One region of the Symbiopectobacterium purcellii genome, then DNA from elsewhere that is predicted to be linked to it. Evidence: predicted binding sites of a transcription regulator. Region 1 holds the regulator's gene; each other region holds the start of a gene.
What was found. The regulator PurR, encoded in region 1, represses purine synthesis genes. The targets are predictions, from matches to a motif close to CANGCAAACGTTTGCNTG.
Positions count from the first base shown of each region.

Region 2: a site for PurR is predicted at 1,931-1,948, ahead of purM (phosphoribosylformylglycinamidine cyclo-ligase). Genes of this name have one in related genera too.
Region 3: a site for PurR is predicted at 1,310-1,327, ahead of guaD (guanine deaminase). Genes of this name have one in related genera too.
Region 4: a site for PurR is predicted at 1,746-1,763, ahead of K6K13_RS22930 (NCS2 family permease). Genes of this name have one in related genera too.

Region 1 is NZ_CP081864.1:1,914,456-1,917,613, forward strand. Features, by position in the region: gene cfa (cyclopropane fatty acyl phospholipid synthase) at 1-205, opposite strand, end outside; gene purR (HTH-type transcriptional repressor PurR) at 912-1,937, opposite strand; gene cydH (cytochrome bd-I oxidase subunit CydH) at 2,160-2,420, shown strand; gene K6K13_RS08975 (C40 family peptidase) at 2,495-3,158, opposite strand, start outside.
Region 2 is NZ_CP081864.1:1,275,567-1,278,724, forward strand. Features, by position in the region: gene purN (phosphoribosylglycinamide formyltransferase) at 158-796, opposite strand; gene purM (phosphoribosylformylglycinamidine cyclo-ligase) at 796-1,833, opposite strand; partial or broken gene upp (uracil phosphoribosyltransferase) at 2,204-2,778, shown strand; gene uraA (uracil permease) at 2,990-3,158, shown strand, end outside.
Region 3 is NZ_CP081864.1:3,107,988-3,111,145, reverse strand. Features, by position in the region: gene K6K13_RS14655 (TonB-dependent receptor) at 1-1,119, shown strand, start outside; gene guaD (guanine deaminase) at 1,423-2,754, shown strand; partial or broken gene K6K13_RS14645 (xanthine dehydrogenase small subunit) at 2,751-3,158, shown strand, end outside.
Region 4 is NZ_CP081864.1:4,925,447-4,928,604, forward strand. Features, by position in the region: gene K6K13_RS22915 (amino acid ABC transporter permease) at 1-128, shown strand, start outside; gene K6K13_RS22920 (amino acid ABC transporter permease) at 130-867, shown strand; gene yieH (6-phosphogluconate phosphatase) at 883-1,548, opposite strand; gene K6K13_RS22930 (NCS2 family permease) at 1,869-3,158, shown strand, end outside.

The DNA of each region.
Region 1 (3,158 bases):
ACTCCCACCAACCGTCCATATAGCTTTCCCCGAGCCCCAGTGAGCCTTCACGCAGAACGCGTTTGTAGAAATCGGGGTTACGTACCCGGATATCAAACGGGCGTGAACCATTGATTTTAATATCGGCGATAGCTAATAACGCGTGTACGATCCGGAACCAGGACGTGTTATGTTCTGCCAGTTCCTCTACATATGATGAACTCATAATTTCTCCCAACCTTGCCAGACAGCGCTGCAAGGAACAGCATAGATAGTCTCTCATCAACCCGAACGCTGCGGTTTGTACACAGCGTGTTCGAATCACGGGCAAGTTACCCGTTGTTCAAATTGTAAGCGGTTGCATTCGTGCGCAGCCGTTTATGCTTGCCCGTTGCACAGTGGCAGCGGGCATAACATCCATCGTCTACTCTCTGGATACCCAGAGGGAATGAAGTGTCAACGCCGGTACGTAGTAACACGTAGGGGCATATATCCTGATACGCAGTCGTGCGTTCGTTATAATAAGGATAAGTGTAGGGATATTGTCCGAATGAAAAACAGTGTATGACTGCTTCAATCAGAGGACAAGTCAAAATTGATTGATGCAGTCATGAAGAATTTACAAATCAACGTGCTATACCCGTCATACTTCACGTTGCAGGTGCGTTGTCTGCACTCATTATTCGGCCCATCCCTGGGCCTCACCGCTTACGAGGCCGCCGCACGCGGCGTTCAAATCTGCTCCGGGCAGGTTTGTCACCCGAATCACTTAACCGAGTAAGCTCATCGGGATTAATGAATCTCATCCCTGAGATTCACCCTTCGGGCCAGCGCTTGCGCTGTTCAAATCTGTTCCAGACGGAGTTGTCGCTCATTTGCCGCCTTCCTGTCACTCGAATTATTTAGGGTATATAAGAAAACCGTCTTGAGCATCAACTGCGGTAGTCGCGGGAAGGGCCGTCACCCACAGAGCGACGCTCGATAAGCGTTGGGTGAACCTCAATCATCTGTGTATCTTCGCGCTTGCTGGTGATGCGATCGAGCAGCATGGTAAAAGCCGATTGGCCCAAACGCTCTTTTGGCTGGTGGATCGTGGTTAAGGCTGGGGTGAAATAACGTGCATGGCGAACATTATCGTAGCCAATCACGGAAATATCTTGCGGTACGCGTAGCCCCAATTCATCAGCCGCGCAGATAGCGCCCATAGCCATGATGTCGCCGCCGCAGAAAATAGCGGTCGGGCGCTGTTTTTGCGCCAAAATCTGGTGCATGGCTTTGTAACCGGATTCCGGCTCGAAATCCCCCTGAACAATCCATTCATCGCGAACTGTGATATCCGCTTCCTGCAAGGCTTTGAGAAAACCCAGATAACGTCCGCTGCCCGTGTTGCGTTCCTGAATACCGGGAATGGCACCAATGTCGCGGTGGCCGCGCTCAATCAGATAGCGCCCAGCCAGATATCCCCCTTCGAAGGCGTTATCTATAATGGTGTCCGTAAAATCACTGTGTGCCTGACCCCAATCCATTACCACCATGGGAATGCTGCGGTAATCGGACAACATGCTCAATAGTTCAGGCGGGTATTCCGCACACATCACCAACAGGCCATCGACCCGTTTTTGCGCCAGCATGGAAAGATAAGCACGCTGTTTTTCCAGGTTATTATGCGAGTTACACAGAATCAGGGTGTAGCCTTTGGCATAACAACTGTTTTCAACCGCTTCGATAATTTCCGCAAAGTAGGGCGCTTCACTCGAAGTGGCGAGCAATCCGATGGATTTGGTGTGATTGACCTTTAAGCTCCGAGCCACTGCGCTCGGGGAGTAGTGTAATTCCTTGATGGCTTCCCGCACGGCCGTTTTGGTCTCTTCGGCGACGAAACGTGTTTTGTTGATGACGTGAGAGACGGTTGTTGTTGAAACGCCAGCACGCTTTGCCACATCTTTGATCGTTGCCATCTAAACATGACTCCTGAACCTACTTGTTACGGCAGTATATAGTTTGTTAATCGTTTGCTTTTGCGTAATGTTCTCTTTCCGATGGTATAAACAGGATATCAGAAGGAGACTGCCGACGTACTTTGTACCTAAAGGGGACGTGTTGATCCCATCGAAGATGACGTGTTCGGACACCGACGCAGCGCACGGTAAACTGCGAATTTTGGCTGATTTACCGCGAAAGTGAAAGGGTTAATTGATTTAATTAGTGCAGCCGGGATCGGAGATTTTCCCTATAAAATGTGTAACAATGATCTTTTAGCATCATTGTGCTGCGGTATTGGTGTGCAGGAAACAACGAAGCATCCGGTGCGGCGGCAACGTTTACGCGTTTCTGTGTTTCAAGGAGATAGAATGAATACTGATTTTAAAATGTCATTAATGACCACGGTTGGGGCGTTAGTCATGATCATGGTATTTAGCTTTGTTGCCGTGTTGAACTGATCGCGATTAAAATAAAGACCAGGCTGCATAGGCATCACCTGGTCTTTATTATCGATAACATGTCGATTTGGCGATCACCGAATCGTTTGTGGTGTCACCACGCGACGTGCACCAATGTAGTGTTCCTGCCAGTAGTCTTCACTCAACTTACTGATCTTGATATCGGCACCGGTTCGCGGTGACTGAATAAACTTACCATTGCCGAGATAAACGCCGACATGATCTGCGGTGCCGCGACCGTTGATGCGAAAGAACACCAGATCGCCAATCTCCAGTTCACCCTTATTGATGGGGGCTGCATCGCGCAAGTGATACATTTCATTGGCGGTGCGCGGGATAGGGATTTTCACCACATCCTTGTAGGCATAATAGACCAGGCCGCTACAGTCAAAACCGGTATAGGGGGAGTTGCCACCCCATTGATAAGGTTTACCGATCTGACTCATCAGCTTGTTCATTGCCGTCATTTTTGCATGCTGATAACGGCGCTTATGCGCTTCACTGAGTACTACCTCTTTGCCCGCTTTCTTGGTGCCTGGTTTTATTGCCGCCGTTTTCTTTTCAGTGGCATCAGCCCCTTTTTTGAGCCCCTTCACCAGTTTTGCGGGCGTTGCACTGTGGTAGCGGGATGACGCGGTTTTTGACGCGATACTCTTGATGTCGACGTCAGCAGAACTTTTTTTAGTGGTGGTCGTTTTGGTCGGTTTCGTGCTTTGCGCTATCTTGGTTTTTTTCTCA
Region 2 (3,158 bases), 640 kb from region 1:
ATTATCAATAATGCTAAGGCGGGGAAAGTGCGACAAAAAAATAATGTTGTTTTATATCATTAGGATGGTAATAATTTTGTAAATAAATAAAGTGTCGTTCAATGGGAACTTTCAGGGCGGCAGGGTTCTGCCGCCTGAACGTCAATGGGGATTTCCGCTATTCGGCAGCGTAGCCCTGTTTGGGAATACGCACGCCGTCAAGCCAGGCTTCGCCCTCGCGCATTTTAAGACGCCCTTCGGCAAACCAGTTCACCACCAGTGGATAGATGGTGTGTTCCTGGGTTTGTACCCGAGCGGCGAGCACTTCTTCCGTATCATCACTATACACCGGGACCTTGGCTTGCAGAATCAGAGGGCCGCCATCCAGTTCGTCAGTCACGAAATGAACCGAGGTGCCATGTTCCTTATCGCCCTTTTCCAGCGCTTTACGGTGGGTATGCAGGCCCGGGTACTTGGGCAGTAGGGAAGGGTGGATATTCAGCATTTTGCCTGCAAACAGCGCAACGAACTCCGGGCTGAGGATGCGCATATAACCTGCCAGTACCACCAGGTCCGGCTGGTATTGCGCCATCTCTTCTGCCATTGCGGCGTCAAAGGCGGCTCGGTCAGCAAACCCTTGCGGGTCGATGACATGAGCCGGAATGTCGGCTTCTTGCGCCAGCACCAGACCATAGGCTTCTGGATTGTTGCTGAACACGGCCGCGATATTCGCTTTGACGCGCTTGCGCGCGCAGGCGTCAATCAACGCCTGCAAGTTGCTTCCTTGACCTGAGAGCAAGACAACGATGTTTTTCATTAATTAATGACCACTGCGTCTCCGGCGTTAGCGGGTTGAATAACGCCAATTTTCCATGCGGTTTCACCCTGGCTAGTGAGGAATGCCACGGCTTCCTCTGCCTGTTCAGCAGGCAGTGCGATAATCATACCCACACCGCAGTTAAAAGTACGGTACATTTCGTGACGGCTGACGTTACCCGTCTGTTGCAGCCAGTTGAACACGGCGGGCCACTGCCAGCTGGATTCATCAATGTTGGCTTGCATGCCTTCCGGCAACACGCGCGGGATATTTTCCCAGAAACCGCCACCGGTCAGGTGAGCAATCGCGTGGACATCCACTTTTTCAATCAGCGCCAGAATAGATTTGACGTAGATTTTGGTCGGGGCCAGCAGATGATCGGCCAGCGATTTTCCTTCAAGCGTCGTCTGTTCCGGATCGGTTTGGCTTACTTCAAGAATCTTACGTACCAGCGAATAGCCGTTAGAGTGTGGGCCACTGGCTGCCAGTGCGATCAGAGTATCACCTGCCTGCACCTTACTTCCGTCGATGATCTCTGATTTTTCAACAACACCGACGCAAAAGCCCGCAACGTCGTAATCTTCACCGTGGTACATGCCGGGCATTTCAGCGGTTTCACCGCCGACCAGCGCACAGCCAGACTGCTTGCAGCCTTCGGCGATACCGGTGATCACGCTGGCGGCGGTATCGACATCCAGTTTCCCCGTGGCGTAGTAATCCAGAAAGAACAGCGGCTCGGCCCCTTGAACTACCAGGTCATTGACACACATGGCCACCAGATCGATACCGATGGTGTCGTGGCGTTTCAGAGCCATGGCAAGACGCAGCTTGGTGCCGACCCCGTCAGTACCGGAAACCAGAACCGGTTCACGGTATTTTTGGGGCAAGGCGCACAGGGCACCGAAACCGCCCAGACCGCCCATCACTTCAGGACGGCGGGTTTGTTTCACTACGCCTTTAATACGGTCTACCAATGCGTTACCAGCATCAATATCCACGCCTGCGTCTTTGTAGCTAAGAGAGGTTTTGTCGGTCACTGCGGAGTCCCCACGGAGAATACAATTGGTGGTGAGATAGCGAGCATATCCAGCCTGGTGGATCTACCCCTATCGAAGCGCGCTAATTCTAACAGCGAGAGCAATCGTTTGCGAGTGGTGTGTTGCCTGCTTTGCATTTTTCCTGTTCAATGAGAATTTCCCTGCCCGGTTGATCTGGATCAGGCTATAACCTGTAGCGCTTAAGCAAAAAAGCGGTATAATCCCGCGATTTTTTTTTATGATGGGCTGCCATGTTCGCCCTCGGCGCACCGATTCTGCGTCGTGAGGATATCCGTCCACTTTCTATAGGGGGAATAGAATGAAGGTCGTCGAGGTTAAACACCCGCTCGTCAAACATAAGCTTGGCCTGATGCGTGAAAACGATATAAGTACAAAACGCTTTCGTGAACTGGCATCCGAAGTCGGCAGCTTATTGACCTATGAAGCCACGGCCGATCTGGTCACTGAAAAAGTGACTATCGAGGGCTGGTGCGGTCCGGTGGAAGTCGATCAGATCAAAGGCAAAAGATTACCGTGGTGCCGATCCTGCGTGCCGGTCTGGGTATGATGGAAGGGGTACTGGAAAACGTACCGAGTGCGCGTATCAGCGTGGTGGGTATGTACCGCAATGAAGAGACGCTGGAGCCAGTGCCTTACTTCCAGAAGCTGGTCTCCAACATTGATGAACGTATGGCGCTGGTGGTGGATCCCATGCTGGCAACCGGTGGTTCGATGATTGCCACTATCGATCTGCTGAAGAAAGCGGGTTGCCAGAGCATCAAGGTATTGGTGCTGGTGGCGGCTCCGGAAGGGATTGCCGCGCTGGAAAAAGCGCACCCTGACGTTGAGCTGTATACCGCCTCGGTCGACAAAGGGCTCAACGAGCATGGCTACATCATGCCGGGTCTTGGTGACGCGGGCGATAAGCTCTTTGGTACTAAATAAGCCGTATCAGCCGACTGAGTAAGTCGGCTTTTTTTTGCGCCGGTTTCGCGGTGCAACGCGTATGACGGTTTTTCACCCATATTTCGCACGATTTTTATAATCAGCCTCGCTTCCCTACGCGGTGACGCGTGGGGGCGGCTGGGCTGTGATAACGATGCTGGACAAACCGGCTAACCACAACATCAAGTGACTTTTACAGAGGATATAAACGATGACTCGTCGCGCCATCGGGGTGAGTGAACGACCCCCCTTGCTACAAACCATCCCGCTGAGCTTCCAGCACCTGTTTGCCATGTTCGGCGCGACGGTGTTGGTGCCGATTCTGTTCAAAATCAACCCTGCGACCGTGCTGTTGTTCAACGGCATTGGCACGTTGCTCT
Region 3 (3,158 bases), 1.2 Mb from region 1:
GGTTCGTTACGCTCACTGTATTACTCCACCAACAATGCCTATTTCGTGAAGAACAATAATCAGGATACTGCCAGCTATGGCGGTAATATTCTGTTCCAAACGGCACCGTATTACGGTATTAGCGCAGGCGTTGGTGGGATTTATCAACAACAATGGCGTTCACCGGGCGCTGGGCGTGGCGTGACGGAATTGGCGACCAATCAAAACGGTTTCGGCGAAGCCTGGTTGCGTTGGCAGTATCAGGATTTCCGCTTTACGGCGGGCGATCAGCGCATCGATATTCCTTTTATGAGCGACTATGACTGGCGTATTACGCCCATTCTGTTTCGCGCTGTGGATATGCATTGGGGCGATAAAACCGATTTCGTACACGCCACCAAGATATACCGCTACAAGCCGTGGCGCAGTGATAAATTCCTGGCGACCAGTGCTTATAGCGCGATTAAAGAAGAAACCAACGGCGCCTGGGCCGTGGGGGCGGGTCGTTCAAAGCAGATGGGCGACATAACGCTGACCGGCCAGTTATGGTATGAAAGTTATGATGACTACGTGAATATTTGCTATAGCGAAGCGCACAGTCAATGGAAAGCCGCGCCGTGGCAGCCGGATATCGGCGTGCAATTTATTCGTGGTAGCGGCGAGGGTGAGCGTTTGCGCGGCGAAGTCGATAGCACCTCTTACGGTGTGCAATTGGCGTTGACGCCGACCAGCAACGTGAAGTGGTCTATCAACTACAACCACATTGTCTCCAACCCTGAAGCCTACCTGAATGGGGCGCTGGTGACGCCATATTCCAGCAGCACCTCGTCGGGTAAATATTTCGCACAACCCTATTTTACCAGTACCCAGGATCTCGGTACCGGCAACGCCTATTCTACGCGGATTACCTATCAGGTGATGCCTGCGTTGAGCATCGGGACGTATTATTCCTTTATGGACCTGAAAAGTTCAGCCAGTGCACCCAGCCGTAACCAGTCTGAATATGTTGTCTTTGGTATTTACCAGTTTGATGGTGCCTTAAAAGGATTAAGTTTGTCTAATTTCCTTGGGGTGCAAACCTCGCCAGTTTACGATTATTCGTTTTGGCAGAATCGCGTTTCTCTGCAATATAACTTCTGATGTTATTCTTTCTAAGAAGGTATCCGTAATGGATGCCTTTTTTTATATGTTCGATAACACATCATTTCCATGCACTCTGTAAGGGCATTAAATCGTGCATATGCCGCCTTATGGTGCAATATAACCCATCAATATTATGCAGTTAATACACAATTATCTTTTTTATAAAAAAGGTAATCGTTTGCTTAAAAATGCAACCGTTTGCTTGTCAGTAAAATACATTACCGCCGAACTGAGTTTATTGTGGTATGGGAATTGCTGTTTATTACATTACGCTTGGTTTATTACGCAGGATAAAACAGCATGACCGTATGCAACCGTTACGCTATCCGCAGCGCGTTTTTCGATATTGCCGCGCCCGCAGACAATCCGCAGCAGATCGCTGATCATGCCCGTTATATTGACGATGGTGTGTTGCTGATTGAGAAGGGAAAAATTGTCGGTTTATATCCCTGGCAACAAGGTGAAGCGCGTGTGAAAGCGGGCTGGTCGCTGATCGATTATCGCGGAAAAGTGATTTTGCCGGGTTTTATCGATACGCATATCCACTTTCCACAGGCTGAGATTATTGGTGCTTACGGTGAGCAGTTGCTGGAGTGGCTCGAGCGTTACACCTTTCCTGCCGAAAGCCACTATGGCGATATGCATTATGCTACTCGGATGGCCGCATTTTTCCTGCAACAACTGCTGAGTAACGGTACCACCAGCGCCATGGTGTTTGCCACCGTACACCCTGAATCCGTGGAGGCGCTGTTTAGCGCGGCGCAAGGGTTGGGGATGCGCCTGATTGCGGGCAAAGTGATGATGGATTGCAATGCACCGGACAATCTGGTCGAAACGGCAGAAAGCAGCCATCGCCAGTGTCAGGCGTTGATCCGGCGTTGGCACGGTCGTGGACGTCTGGGCTATGCCATCACCCCACGTTTTGCGCCGACATCGTCACCGGAGCTGCTGAGTGCCGCGCAGCGCCTGCGCGAAGAATTTCCCGATACCTGGCTGCAAACGCACTTGAGCGAAAACCCGCAGGAAGTGGCTTGGGTACGCGAGCTTTATCCCGATCGGGACAACTATCTGGATGTGTATCATCACTATCGGTTGACCGGTCGGCGCAGCGTTTTTGCGCACGCTATCCACCTCGATGAGGCGGAGTGGGATTGCCTGCACCAGACGCAATCTGCCGTGGCGTTTTGCCCCAGTTCGAATCTGTTTCTCGGCAGCGGGCTGTTTCGTTTGCAGCAGAGCTGGCACAAGGGCGTGCGTATCGGCATAGGCACCGATGTGGGGGCAGGAACGTCGTTCAGTCTGCTGCAAACCTTGGGCGATGCTTACAAAGTCGGGCAGTTGCAGCAGTACCGGCTGTCAGCCTGTGAGGCGTTCTACCATGCCACGTTGGGAGGCGCGTGTGCGCTCGATCTGGAAGATGAAATCGGCAATTTTGCTACAGGGAAAACCGCAGATTTTGTGGTTATCGATCCTGCTGTCACCGCCTTACAACGCCTGCGTGATGACAAGTGTCAGGACATTATGGAGCGGTTGTTTGTGCTGATGACGCTGGGTGACGATCGTAATGTGGTTGCTACCTGGGTCAATGGGCGTCCCGTTTGGCAGACTGACTGTCAGGAGGTGGCTGCATGACCACCTTTTTACTTAACGACACATTGGTCGTGGAGCGGGATGGCGATCCTGCGTTGACCGTATTGCAATACCTGCGCCAGCGTAAGCGTCGCACTGGGACCAAAGAAGGCTGTGGTTCTGGCGACTGTGGTGCTTGCACTGTGGTACTGGGGCGCGTGGAGCAGGGACGTGTCTGCTATGAAACTGCCAGTGCATGCCTGACGCTATTGAGCGCATTGCAGGGTAAACAGCTCATCACGGTAGAAGATCTGCGGCAGGAGGGAGAACTGCATCCGGTGCAGCAGGCGGTAGTCGATCTGCATGCGTCACAATGTGGTTTCTGTACGCCGGGTATGGTGATGTCCCTGTTTGTGCTGCAAAAACAGCACAGCGGATGGGATCGTCAGCAGGCGGAGCAGGCATTG
Region 4 (3,158 bases), 1.9 Mb from region 1:
TAGAGACCGAAACCTTGCGCACCTTTCAGGCGTTCGGTGTAGCGACGGTGTTGTATATCGCTGTCATTGCGCTGATTGAGGGCTGGGGCATGTGGCGACAACAACGTCAATTGGCGCGAGGGCACTAACGTGGATTTTACGATTATCAGCGATAACCTCAGCTATCTGCTGTGGGGCACCTTTCCCGAGGGGCCGCTTGGTGGCGCAGCATTGACGCTCGTCATCAGCGCATTGGCCGGTATCGCTTCTGCGGTTTTGGGCACGGTACTGGGGGTGGCGCTGGCGATGTTTCGCGGCTGGCTGGGCGCGTTGTTGGCGCTGGTGCTGGGTTTTTTCCGTGCTATTCCAGTGATCATGCTGATTTTTTGGACTTACTTCCTGCTGCCCATCGTATTTGGTGTCGATATTCCTGAAATCACCACCGTGGTGTGTGCGCTGGCGTTTATTGGCGCGGCCTATCTGGCGCATGGCGTCAAGGCGGGGATTGTCGCTATCAGTCAGGGGCAGTGGCAGGCTGGGCTGTCGTTGGGTTTCAGTCGCTGGCGCGTACTCTGGTTTATCGTGCTGCCTCAGGCGCTACGCATGATGGTGCCATCGTTTATCAACCAGTGGATTTCCTTAATCAAGGATACGTCGCTGGCGTATATCGTGGGTGTGGGTGAATTGACGTTTCTGGCCACGCAGGTTAATAACCGCAGTATGGTCTACCCCACTGAGGTGTTCCTGTTTGTGGCGCTGGTTTACTTCATTATCTGTGTGGCATTGGAGCTGCTGGCGCATCGCGTCAGCCAGCGCTATGCGGTGCACGCTCGGGTTGATGCGCCAAAACGTCGGTTTTGGTGGCGCTGGCGGCCGCGCCCAGCGTAGCGCGGCCTGCTCCCGTCAGGCGGTGATGTTCCAGCCTTTTTCGCGCCACAGTTGCGGTAAGTTACCCATGTTGTGGAAGGTGGTGACCAGCGGGTGATCGATGGGCGGATTGTGCGGGTCGGCGCAGTAGTAGTACACCGGAATGCCCGCCGCGATACCCGCTTCCACGCCTGAAAACGAATCTTCCACTAGCAGGCAGTTCTCCAGATTGACCTGCATCTGCTGAGCGGCGTGATAAATAACGGCAGGATCGGGTTTCCATTTTTTCAAATCGTAACCGCTATACAGGCGATCGGCGAAATGCTCACGCAGCCCGGTTAATCCGAGCGAGTGGTGCATTTTGCTGACCGGACCGTTCGACACCACGCCCATTGGTACGGTAATTGCGGCAAGCAGTTCTGGAATGCCGTCAATAGGTTGCAGAGATTCTTCAAACAGCCGGGCGATCTCTGCACGGAAGTGTTTTTCCAGCGTTTCAGGCACCACCGTCAGGCCATGTTGTGCACTTACACGGTCGATAATGTCGTAGAGCTTGACGCCTTTGTAGGTCTTGATGACCTCTTCAAGCGACAACTGTAAGCCATACGGAATAAAAATATTCACATAGGCCTGGCAACAAATCACTTCGCTGTCGACCAGCGTGCCATCACAATCGAAAAAAACACAATCAATCGAAGACATGGGGTTCCTTATTGGTAACGCGTGTGGTTCACCCACTACTTTACCCCACGGCGTCAGTATTTTGACCTTACCGGGCGTAAACACGATAAAAGCCTGTTTTTCACCTGGTTTTCATCTTTTGTTCTGAAGGCGTAGAGATATGGCTCGTTCGCTGTTTTTCTCGCGTATTTGCAGGAAAAAGGGTACCTGATGCCGTTGAGGGCAACGGTTGCGATAACATCGGCTTATAGCAAGAAAAAAAACCGGCCAATGGCGTTAATCTCTGTACATTTTGTTATAGGATACCCACCGACCATAATTCCTTATCTGGAACGTTGATAATGAAAACATCACAACCTGAGCTTGCGGGAGAGCAAGGCTTATTGGAGCGCGTATTCAAACTGCGCCAACATGGCACTACGGCGCGTACGGAAACGATTGCTGGGTTCACGACCTTTCTTACCATGGTGTATATCGTTTTCGTAAACCCGCAGATTCTGGGTGTTGCGGGCATGGATACTCAAGCGGTATTTGTGACCACCTGTCTGATTGCCGCGTTTGGCAGTATTTTGATGGGACTGGTGGCTAACCTGCCGGTTGCATTGGCTCCCGCCATGGGGCTGAATGCTTTTTTTGCGTTCGTCGTCGTCGGCGCCATGGGGATTTCCTGGCAGGTCGCGATGGGGGCTATCTTTTGGGGCGCAGTCGGCTTTTTGATACTGACCCTGTTCCAAATTCGCTACTGGATGATCGCTAACATTCCGATCAGCTTGCGTTTAGGGATTGCCAGCGGTATCGGTTTGTTTATCGGCATGATGGGCCTGAAAAACGCCGGTATCATTGTTGCTAACCCGGAAACGCTGGTGACCATCGGCAATCTGACGTCTCATAGCGTTCTGCTGGGTGCGCTGGGGTTCTTTATCATTGCGGTACTGGCCTCACGTAACATTCACGCCGCTGTGCTGATTTCCATTGTGGTGACCACGTTTATTGGCCTGTTGCTGGGTGATGTGAAATTTTCTGGCGTGTTTTCTATGCCGCCAAGCGTCACGTCCGTGGTTGGTCAGGTCGATCTGGCGGGATCGCTGAATTTGGCGCTTTCCGGCGTGATTTTCTCCTTTATGTTGGTCAACCTGTTCGATTCCTCCGGCACCCTGATTGGTGTGACGGATAAAGCCGGGCTCGTCGACGCACGCGGTAAATTCCCGCGTATGAAGCAGGCGCTTTACGTTGATAGCATTAGCTCGGTGGCCGGTTCCTTTATCGGGACCTCCTCCGTGACCGCGTATATCGAAAGTTCTTCCGGTGTTTCAGTTGGTGGGCGCACTGGGCTGACGGCGGTTGTGGTTGGTCTTCTGTTCCTGCTGGTGATTTTCCTCTCTCCATTGGCCAGTATGGTGCCTGCTTATGCGGCGGCTGGCGCGCTGATTTATGTCGGGGTGTTGATGACCTCAAGCCTGGCGCGCGTGAAATGGGACGATCTTACCGAAGCGGTGCCTGCGTTTATTACTGCGGTAATGATGCCGTTTAGCTTCTCCATCACGGAAGGGATTGCCCTGGGCTTTATCTCCTATGTGGTGATGAAAGCAGCGACTGGACGCTGGCGTGAAATCAGCCCTTGTGTGGTGGTG